Regions from separate parts of the Terriglobus sp. 2YAB30_2 genome, predicted to be linked through region 1. Evidence: riboswitches for the same ligand, from Rfam matches in the RefSeq annotation. Region 1 holds a riboswitch; the other holds the start of a gene.
What was found. Region 1 has a riboswitch for S-adenosylmethionine ahead of thrC (threonine synthase). Riboswitches for the same ligand answer to the same signal wherever they lie in the genome.

Region 1 (4,210 bases):
GACACTGCCCGGCATGGCGGAGCGAACGATCACCATCGCCGGCTTCTCAAAGACCTTCTCTGTCACCGGCTGGCGTCTCGGCTACCTGCATGCCAGTAAGCGCTGGACCCCATCCATCGCCTACTTCCACGACCTGCTCTTTATCTCCGCTCCGGCGCCGCTGCAGCATGGTGTGGCCGCAGGCCTGTGCGACCTTCCCGACAGCTTCTACACCGAGATGCAGACCGAGTATGTCGCCAAGCGTGACAAGACGGTAGCCGCGCTTGCAGATGCAGGGCTCACGCCAACGGTCCCGCAGGGAGCGTACTACATCCTCGCCGATGTCACCCGCGTGGAGGGCTCCACCTCCAAGGAGAAGGCGCGCAACCTGCTCAAGCAGGTTGGCGTAGCTGCCGTGGCTGGTTCAGCATTCTTCCGTGCAGGCAAAGGAGAGAACCTGCTGCGCTTCTGCTACGCAAAGAAGGACGATGCGTTGGATGAGGCCTGCAGACGGCTTCGGTCGCTGTAGTGTAGTCTCTTCGCCTGTCATCCTGAGCGAATGCGAAGGACCCGCTTTCGCACCGCCACCAAACTACGACGCAAGCACATTCTCGTTGCCCCATTCTTTCGCGAAGCGCAAGGGTTGGATCCCCAACGAACTTCGTTCGCTCTATCGCGCTCCGCGCGACTGTTTCCTTATCCGTAGTCATCCTCAACAAAAGCAAAAGCCCGCCGGACGGCGGGCTTTCTTACTTCATGCAGAGAACGAATTCCTACACACACCCACCGGCGATAGACGGAATCAGCATAATCTCATCTCCGTCCTCAAAGGTATGCGTCTCGCCGCCCAGAAAGCGGATGTCCTCATCGTTCACGTAGACGTTGATGAACGGGCGCAGCTTGCCCTGCTCGTCCTTGATATGCGCTCCCAGCGCCGGGAACTTCACGCCCAGGTCGTCGACCAGGCCCGGCAGGTTGGTGGCAGCGGAATCAACCTTCTTCACGCCATCAGTGTGGCGGACAAAGGCAGTCGGCAAAAGTACTTTGATTGACATTTGAATCTTCCCTGCTCTTTCTGTTTCTCGTCCACCTGAGCCACAGCTCAGCGAACTGAGCCTTAGCTCAGCATTACTGAGCCACCAGCTCGGCCTCTTCCGCGGGCAAACCATCCAGCTCCCGTAGATAAGCGTCGAACTCGGCCAGCCGCGGCTTCACCGCGCGTCCGATGTCATAGCGGCCCTGCAGCACATCCGTCGTCTTCAAGCCGTTGCCCGTGATGCAGACCACCGTGGTCTCGTCCTTACCGATGCGGCCCTGTGCGAAGAGTTTCGCGGTCACCGCAGTGGTTACGCCGCCTGCCGTCTCCGTGAAGATACCTTCGGTCTCTGCCAGCTCCTGAATGCCGGCGACGACTTCGACGTCGGAGACATCTTCGCCCCACCCGCCGGTATCGCGGATTAGACGAGCCGCGTATGGGCCGTCCGCCGGGTTGCCGATCGCCAACGAACGGGCGATAGTGTTCGGTTTCTGCGGCTCGTGACGCTCAAGATTGTTCTTCACCGCGTGGGTAATCGGCGAGCAGCCCGTAGCCTGCGCTCCGAAGAACTTCACGTGCTTTGCCTCAACGATGCCGAGATACACCAGCTCGTCGAAGGCCTTCTTGATCTTGCGGATTAGCGAACCGCCGGCCATCGGCACCACGACGTTGTCGGGCAAACGCCAGCCGAGCTGCTCGGCGATCTCATAGCCCATCGTCTTCGAACCCTCAGCGTAGTAAGGCCGCAGGTTCACGTTGACGAAGCCCCAGCTGTACTGGTCGGCGATCAACGAGCACAGACGGTTAACATGGTCATAGTTGCCGTCAATGCGCACCAGCCGCGCGCCATAGATCAGCGTATTCAGAATCTTTGCCGGCTCAAGGTCCGCCGGAATCAGGATGCAGCTCTTCAAGCCCAGGCGGGCGGCCTGCGCTGCCACTGAGTTTGCCAGGTTACCGGTCGAGCTGGCGCCGACGGTGTCAAACCCGAAGTAGCGGGCATTGGCCAGCGCCACGGCGACGACACGGTCCTTAAAGCTCAGCGTCGGGAAGCAGACGGCATCGTTCTTCACGTAGATGTCGGAAGCGCCGAGACGCTTGCCCAGATTGTTGGCCTTGACCAGCGGGGTGAAGCCAACCGGGAGATCGGGCTGGAAGCCTTCAGGAATAGGAAGCAGCGCACGATAGCGCCAGATGCTTGCCGGCCCGGCAGCGATGGACTCCCGGGTCACGCTGCCCTTCACCACATCCAGGTCGTAAAAGACCTCAAGCGGCGAAAAGCACTCATCGCAGACAGAAAGCGGCTGGTTGCCATAGCTCTTGCCGCACTCTTTGCACTTCAGATCGTAGGGCGCACACGCACCGGAAGACATAGGGCCTTGCTCTCCATGTGGAGGAGGGCTTTACGTGTGACTGTCTCTCTGATTGGCGCTCTTAACTCAGGAACGAGGAGGCGCGGGGTGGGAACTTGCAACTTTCCTACTCCGAATCTCATGTTCCCTGTCGCCAGGAGAGAGTTGACACCGGTACGCCTTTGTTCTGTCCGGTTGTCGTGGTGTCACAGGGCTCGTCCCTCAACCACTCTTCATGAAATTCGCGCTTGCCCTTGCGGGCTAGCTTGAATGTATTGTTTGTACCACGCCATCCGCCTCCAGACAAGCCATGGCAGCAGTCAACGGCGGCTAAGTGCATTGAATTGCAGGAAAACCACCCTTTTCGGTTTATTCTTCCGCCATGGTGAAATTCCTGGTTCGCACCGTAGCCTTCGCGGCCATAGCCGCTGCTTTTGCGTCCGTGGCCACGCTTCCCCTCGCCGCGCAGGAGACCCCGTTGAACCCGGACGGCAAGGTCGCCGCCAAGTCCGCCTGGCTGACGCTTACGCCCCAGCAGAAGTCCGACGTCTTCGCTTTTGCCGCCCCCTACAAGGACTACCTGCGGCACGCCAAGAGCGCCGGCCTCTCGACGGCGGAGTTCCTTCGTCTGGCCAAAGCAGCAGGGTTCACCGAGTTCACGTCTCCCTCACAGATCAAGCCTGGCGCCAAGCTCATCTTCGACAATCGCGACCGCTCCGTCGTCTTTGCCGTCATCGGCTCCGACTCGGTAGAAACGGGCACACGCATCGTCGCGACTCATCAGGACTCTCCACACCTGAACCTGAAGTCTCGTCCGGTCGTCGGAGCTCCAGGCTCGGTTGCGCTACTGAAGACCACGCTCTACGGCGGCATCAAAAAGTACCAGTGGTCGAATCTTCCACTGGCACTGGTCGGCCGCATCGACGCCACAGATGGCCGGCACCTGCAGGTAAATATCGGCTTTGCTCCTGGCGATCCTGTCTTCGTGATCGCCGACGCCGCGCCTCACTCCGACTCATTGCTCCGCACACGCACCTACACCACCGTCCTCGCAGGTGAGGAGATGAATCCGGTGGCCGGTTCGATTCCCAGCGAGAAGAACTCCGTTGCCGACCAGGTCATGGCCGCCCTGCGTACGAAGTTCAATATCAAGGACGAGGATCTGGTTGCCGCTGAGCTGGAGCTTGTTCCAGCAACTCAGCCGGCCGATGTCGGTATCGACAATGGCCTGACCGGAAGCTGGGGCCAGGATGACAAAGCGCTCAGCTATGCGGCGTCACGCAGCATCTTCGACCTGAAGGGCACGCCGAAAAAGACCGCGATGGTCTACGTCACCAACTTCGAAGAGGTCGGCTCCATCAACAACACCGGCGCAAACTCGCAGTTCCTCGATACCGTCTTTACGGAGCTGATGGACGCGCAGAAGAAAGGTGCTTCAGCACTCGATGTCCGTCACGCGCTGCGCAATGCCGCTGTCCTCTCAGCCGACTGTAATGACGGCGTGAATCCCCTCTTTCCTGGTAACTCGGAAGCATCGAACGCCGCGGTCGTCGGCTATGGCGTAACTATCAAGCGCTACGGCGCAGGCTTCGATCCGAACGCGGAATTCACTGCCCGCATCATCGCGCTGCTCGACAAGAACAACATCACCTGGCAGACGCAGACACCGCGTGTTGAAGTCGGCGGAGGAGGCACTATTGGAGGCTTCCTCTCGGCGCGCAATATGGAAGTGTTGGACGTAGGCATTCCACTGCTCAGCATGCATGCAACCTATGAGATGAGTTCGAAGGTAGACCACTGGTCCATCTATAAGTTCTTTGGCGCCTTCTATGGAATGGAATAA
Region 2 (4,210 bases), on a different contig from region 1:
TGGCTGTTCACGCGTCACTCCTCCAGTCTTCGCGTGCGCATCCAGGGAAGGCTCGCGCTAAACGCGGCCGAAGGGGTACGCGCTGCGGTCATCGCCGGCCAGGGCTTCGCCATCGCCTCCCGCTGGATGTTCCAACCGGAGATCGCCTCGGGCGAGGTAGTCCCTATCCTTACCGAGTGGGAGCTACCGCGAATCGATCTTTGGATCGTTTATCCCTCGGGCCGGCTGACAAGCACAAAGGCCAGAACCTTCGCTCTCTGGTTTCAACGTTCAATCGGTTGAACCAAAGTCCCACTCCGTACGTAGCTATTTCTGGTTCCGTCCATTTGCAGCGAAGGGGAAAGTTATGCTCGTCAGGCGGGTTCGTTTGTTCCTGAGCATTACGGCAGCGTTCTTTGCCACAATGCCAGGCTTCGCACAGCATCCGGAAAAGACCTTTGAGATCACCTCCGTCCGCGAAAACCTCAGCGGCCTTGATCGCGATCAAGGAGTGAACCTCTCCGGCTCACGCATCAGCGCCACGAATCTCTCCCTGCGTACGCTCATTCTGCAGGCCTACGGTGTTCTCGACTTCCAGGTCACCGGTGGCCCGAACTGGCTTTCAACTGCCCGGTTCGATCTGCAAGCAACGACGGAAAATGCTGAGCCCATCGTAGCCGCGGATCTCGCACCTATGCTGCAACGCCTTCTCGCCGACCGCTTCCATCTCACACTCCATCACGAAAGCCGTGAGATGAAAGCCTACGTCCTCGTCATCGACAAAGGCGGCCCTAAGCTGCATGAGACCTCCGGTGCACCGGCGAAATCTATGAGCGGGACCAATCAGCGCGGCAGTAACGGCACGGCAACCATGACCGGTTCCGGCGTCGGCATGCCCGCCCTCGCCTACCGCATCGCACAGCAGCCGGCCTTTCGCGGCGGCATGGTTCTGGATAAGACAGGCCTCAACGGCTACTACGACTTCACGTTGCAATGGGAGGCCGGCGAGAACGCGGGTTCTTCGCTCATCACGGCACTCCGCGAGCAGTTGGGCCTGAAGCTTTCCTCAGAAAAGACCTCCGTCGATGTGCTGGTGATCGATCGCGCCGAGAAGCCAGCCGAGAACTAGAGTTCAGCTATCCTCAGGCCTGGGGCGTTGCCCAGGGCCGATATAGAACGCGCCTTCAGCGCTTAGAACAATGGCGCCCTTTTTGTTTGTCATTTCGTAGCGCAGCGAAGAAATCTGCTTCTCTCATTTTCTCTGCCGGGGTGCCCTCGCAACGCTAGAGCATTTTCCTGTAGGCGTAGAGTAGGGCTTCGGCATCTATGGGCGTTTTCCGCAATGAAAACGCCGCTGCGCTCTTCTTCCGGGATACCCAGCAACAGGAAAAATGCTCTAGGTGGGTAAGGAAGGCCGAAATTTTCTAACAAAACGCACATCGAATTTTGCTGATACGCCTAGGCGCGTCCTACAAATTGCTTCGAACCCAGACACCGTTTATCATCAGAACGACATCAAGAGTTGAGCTCACTGCTCAACGCCAACCTGCCCCGAGCAAGGTGGCGTCCCGTCTGGGAGATGTGGCCTGTCCGGCAACTTCGGGAAAAGCCGCACATCCGTGATTTCTTTTGATGGACCAGTAAGAAAGGGTTCGATACGCATGTGTGCACCAAAACAGCAGTTCGCCAGTGATAACTACGCCGGAATCTGTCCTGAGGCATGGGCCGCCATGGCCGAAGCCAATGTCGGACACGAAAGCGCCTATGGTGCAGACTCATGGACAGCACAGGCGGCGGATGCCTTCCGCACGCTCTTCAGCACCGACTGCGATGTCTTCTTCGCCTTCAATGGAACAGCCGCCAACTCCCTCGCGCTTGCAGCTCTGAGCCAGAGCTATCACAGCGTCATCTGCTCGGAGCTGGCGCACGTCGAGACCGACGAGTGTGGCGCGCCTGAGTTCTTCTCCAATGGCGCCAAACTTCTCGTCGCTCCCTCGTCGAATGGCAAGCTAACGCCCGATGCGATCCGTCTGATCGCATCTCGGCGCACCGACATTCACTATCCCAAGCCGCGCGTTGTCACCATCACCCAGCCGACCGAGACCGGCCTGGTCTACACCCTCGAAGAGATCCGCTCCATCGCAGACGCGTGCCGCGAGCTCGACCTGCGTCTCCACATGGATGGAGCGCGCTTTGCCAATGCCTGTGCGACGCTCAACTGCACGCCTGCCGCCATGACCTGGGAGGCCGGAGTGGACGTTCTCTGCTTCGGTGGAACTAAGAACGGCATGGCCGTCGGCGAAGCCGTGATCTTCTTCGATCGCACGCTCTCGCAGGACTTCGACTATCGCTGCAAACAGGCAGGCCAGCTTGCCTCCAAGATGCGCTTCCTCGCTGCCCCCTGGGTCCGCATGCTCGAGGGCGGAGCCTGGCTGCACCGCGCGGCCCACGCCAACACCTGCGCCAGAACATTTGCGGAGAAGATCGCTGGTCTGCCCAACATCGAGCTCATGTTCCCGGTCGAGGCCAATGGCGTCTTCGTGAAGATGCCGCCGGCCATCGCCGAAGCACTGCGCGCCAGAGACTGGAAGTTCTATACCTTCATCGGCGGCGGCGCACGCTTCATGTTCGCGTGGGATACCTCGCTCGACTGCCTCGAATCGCTGGTCGAGGACTTCCGCGCCGTAAGTACTGCCCTTTGATCGAAGCATCCATTTGAGTAGATGATTCGACAATGCCATTTACTGCCGCGCATGCCGTCGCAGCTCTACCGTTCCGCAGGACGCGGCTGAACACAGCCGCGCTTGTGGTCGGCTGTCTGTCTCCGGATTTCGAGTATTTTCTCAGGCTCGTGCCGCGCGGCAGCTTTGGCCATACCCTGCCTGGAGCTTTGCTACTCGATCTCCCACTGTCTTTGGCCGTGCTGTGGCTTTTCCAGCAATATGTCGCGGATGCACTCATCGCCACAGCGCCTCGTCTATTCCCTCTCCGTCAGAACCCCATGGGGAAGATTTTTACGTCGAGTATCCCAACCTTCTTCGTCATGGTGCTCTCTATCCTGCTTGGGGCGGCTACTCATATCATCTGGGATGCCTTCACCCATCCAGGCTTTTGGCCCTACCGCCATCTCCCGTTATTGAAGTACAACCTGCAACTTCCGCTTGACGGCTTTATTGAGGTATTTAAACTCCTTCAATATGTCAGTACTGCGCTCGGGTTGTGCGTGCTCGCAGTGCTATGGCGCCGCTGGGTGTTTACCACTTCGCATCGGCAGACACCCGCAGTAAGACGTCCGCTTTTGTCGATGGCAGCTTTGGCGTGTGCAGGTGCGTTCATACGCGCGGAATATGGAACTGGCTTTCTTCATCGTTTCAGAGGCTTTAATGTCTTTGCCTCAGAGACTCTCGTTAGCTTCATAAGCCTGCTTTGGATCATGTTGACCTTTTATGGTGTGTGGCTGCATCGGCAGCTAGGGAGAACAAAAGCCCATTGACATAGTCTGCCTATGTCATCCATTCTTACTGCCATAGTTTGTCTATGGCAGTAAGGAGCATTCTGTGAAGCCCAACGACATTCCGCCCGGCTCCCTCTCCCTTCTGATCCTCAACACCCTTTCGCGCCATGGCGAGATGCATGGCTACGAGATAGCCGAGTCGATCCTGCATACTTCCGGCGATGTGTTGCAGGTGGAAGAGGGCTCCCTGTATCCGGCATTACAGCGGCTTCTGGTCCAGGGATGGGTCTCCGCCGAGTGGGGCACGACCGCCGGCAATCGCCGCGCGCGCTACTACCGGCTGACCGCCGCCGGCCGCAAACAGCTCGCCACTGAGCTTTCGCACTTTCACCGTATCTACGGCGCGATTACCGCCGTGCTGCAGCCTGCCTGATCGCACCTCCGCTTCGCCAAGGAGACCACCATGCGCCAGCTTCTCCGCCGCCTCAGCATGCTCTTCCATCGCTCCCGCTTTAATGCCGACCTCGAAGAGGAGATGCGTCTCCATCTTGAGCTGCGTGAGCAGCAGCAGGTCGCCACCGGCCTTGCCCCTGAACAGGCACATCGCGAAACCCGTCGGCGCTTTGGCAACAACACCGTTCTGCGCGAGCGGAGTTTCGCCGCCTGGGGATGGAGCTGGCTCGAGTCCTTTGCACAGGACACGCTATACGGTCTGCGCTCCATGCTGCGCTCCCCCGGGCTCACCTGCGTCGCTTTACTCTCGCTGGCTCTCGGCAT

Region 2: linked by a shared signal. The riboswitch ahead of AB4Y89_RS18595 (threonine aldolase family protein) and the one ahead of thrC (threonine synthase) in region 1 are both predicted to bind S-adenosylmethionine.

Annotation. Positions count from the first base shown of each region.
Region 1 covers NZ_JBFRFJ010000001.1:445,921-450,130, reverse strand. The annotation lists gene AB4Y89_RS01740 (pyridoxal phosphate-dependent aminotransferase) at 1-508, shown strand, start outside; gene AB4Y89_RS01735 (MoaD/ThiS family protein) at 753-1,034, opposite strand; gene thrC (threonine synthase) at 1,108-2,388, opposite strand; SAM riboswitch class I at 2,504-2,609, opposite strand; gene AB4Y89_RS01725 (peptidase M18) at 2,750-4,210, shown strand.
Region 2 covers NZ_JBFRFJ010000014.1:17,940-22,149, forward strand. The annotation lists gene AB4Y89_RS18585 (LysR family transcriptional regulator) at 1-282, shown strand, start outside; gene AB4Y89_RS18590 (TIGR03435 family protein) at 347-1,108, shown strand; SAM-I-IV-variant riboswitch at 1,487-1,590, shown strand; gene AB4Y89_RS18595 (threonine aldolase family protein) at 1,641-2,681, shown strand; gene AB4Y89_RS18600 (DUF4184 family protein) at 2,714-3,472, shown strand; gene AB4Y89_RS18605 (PadR family transcriptional regulator) at 3,537-3,866, shown strand; gene AB4Y89_RS18610 (ADOP family duplicated permease) at 3,897-4,210, shown strand, end outside.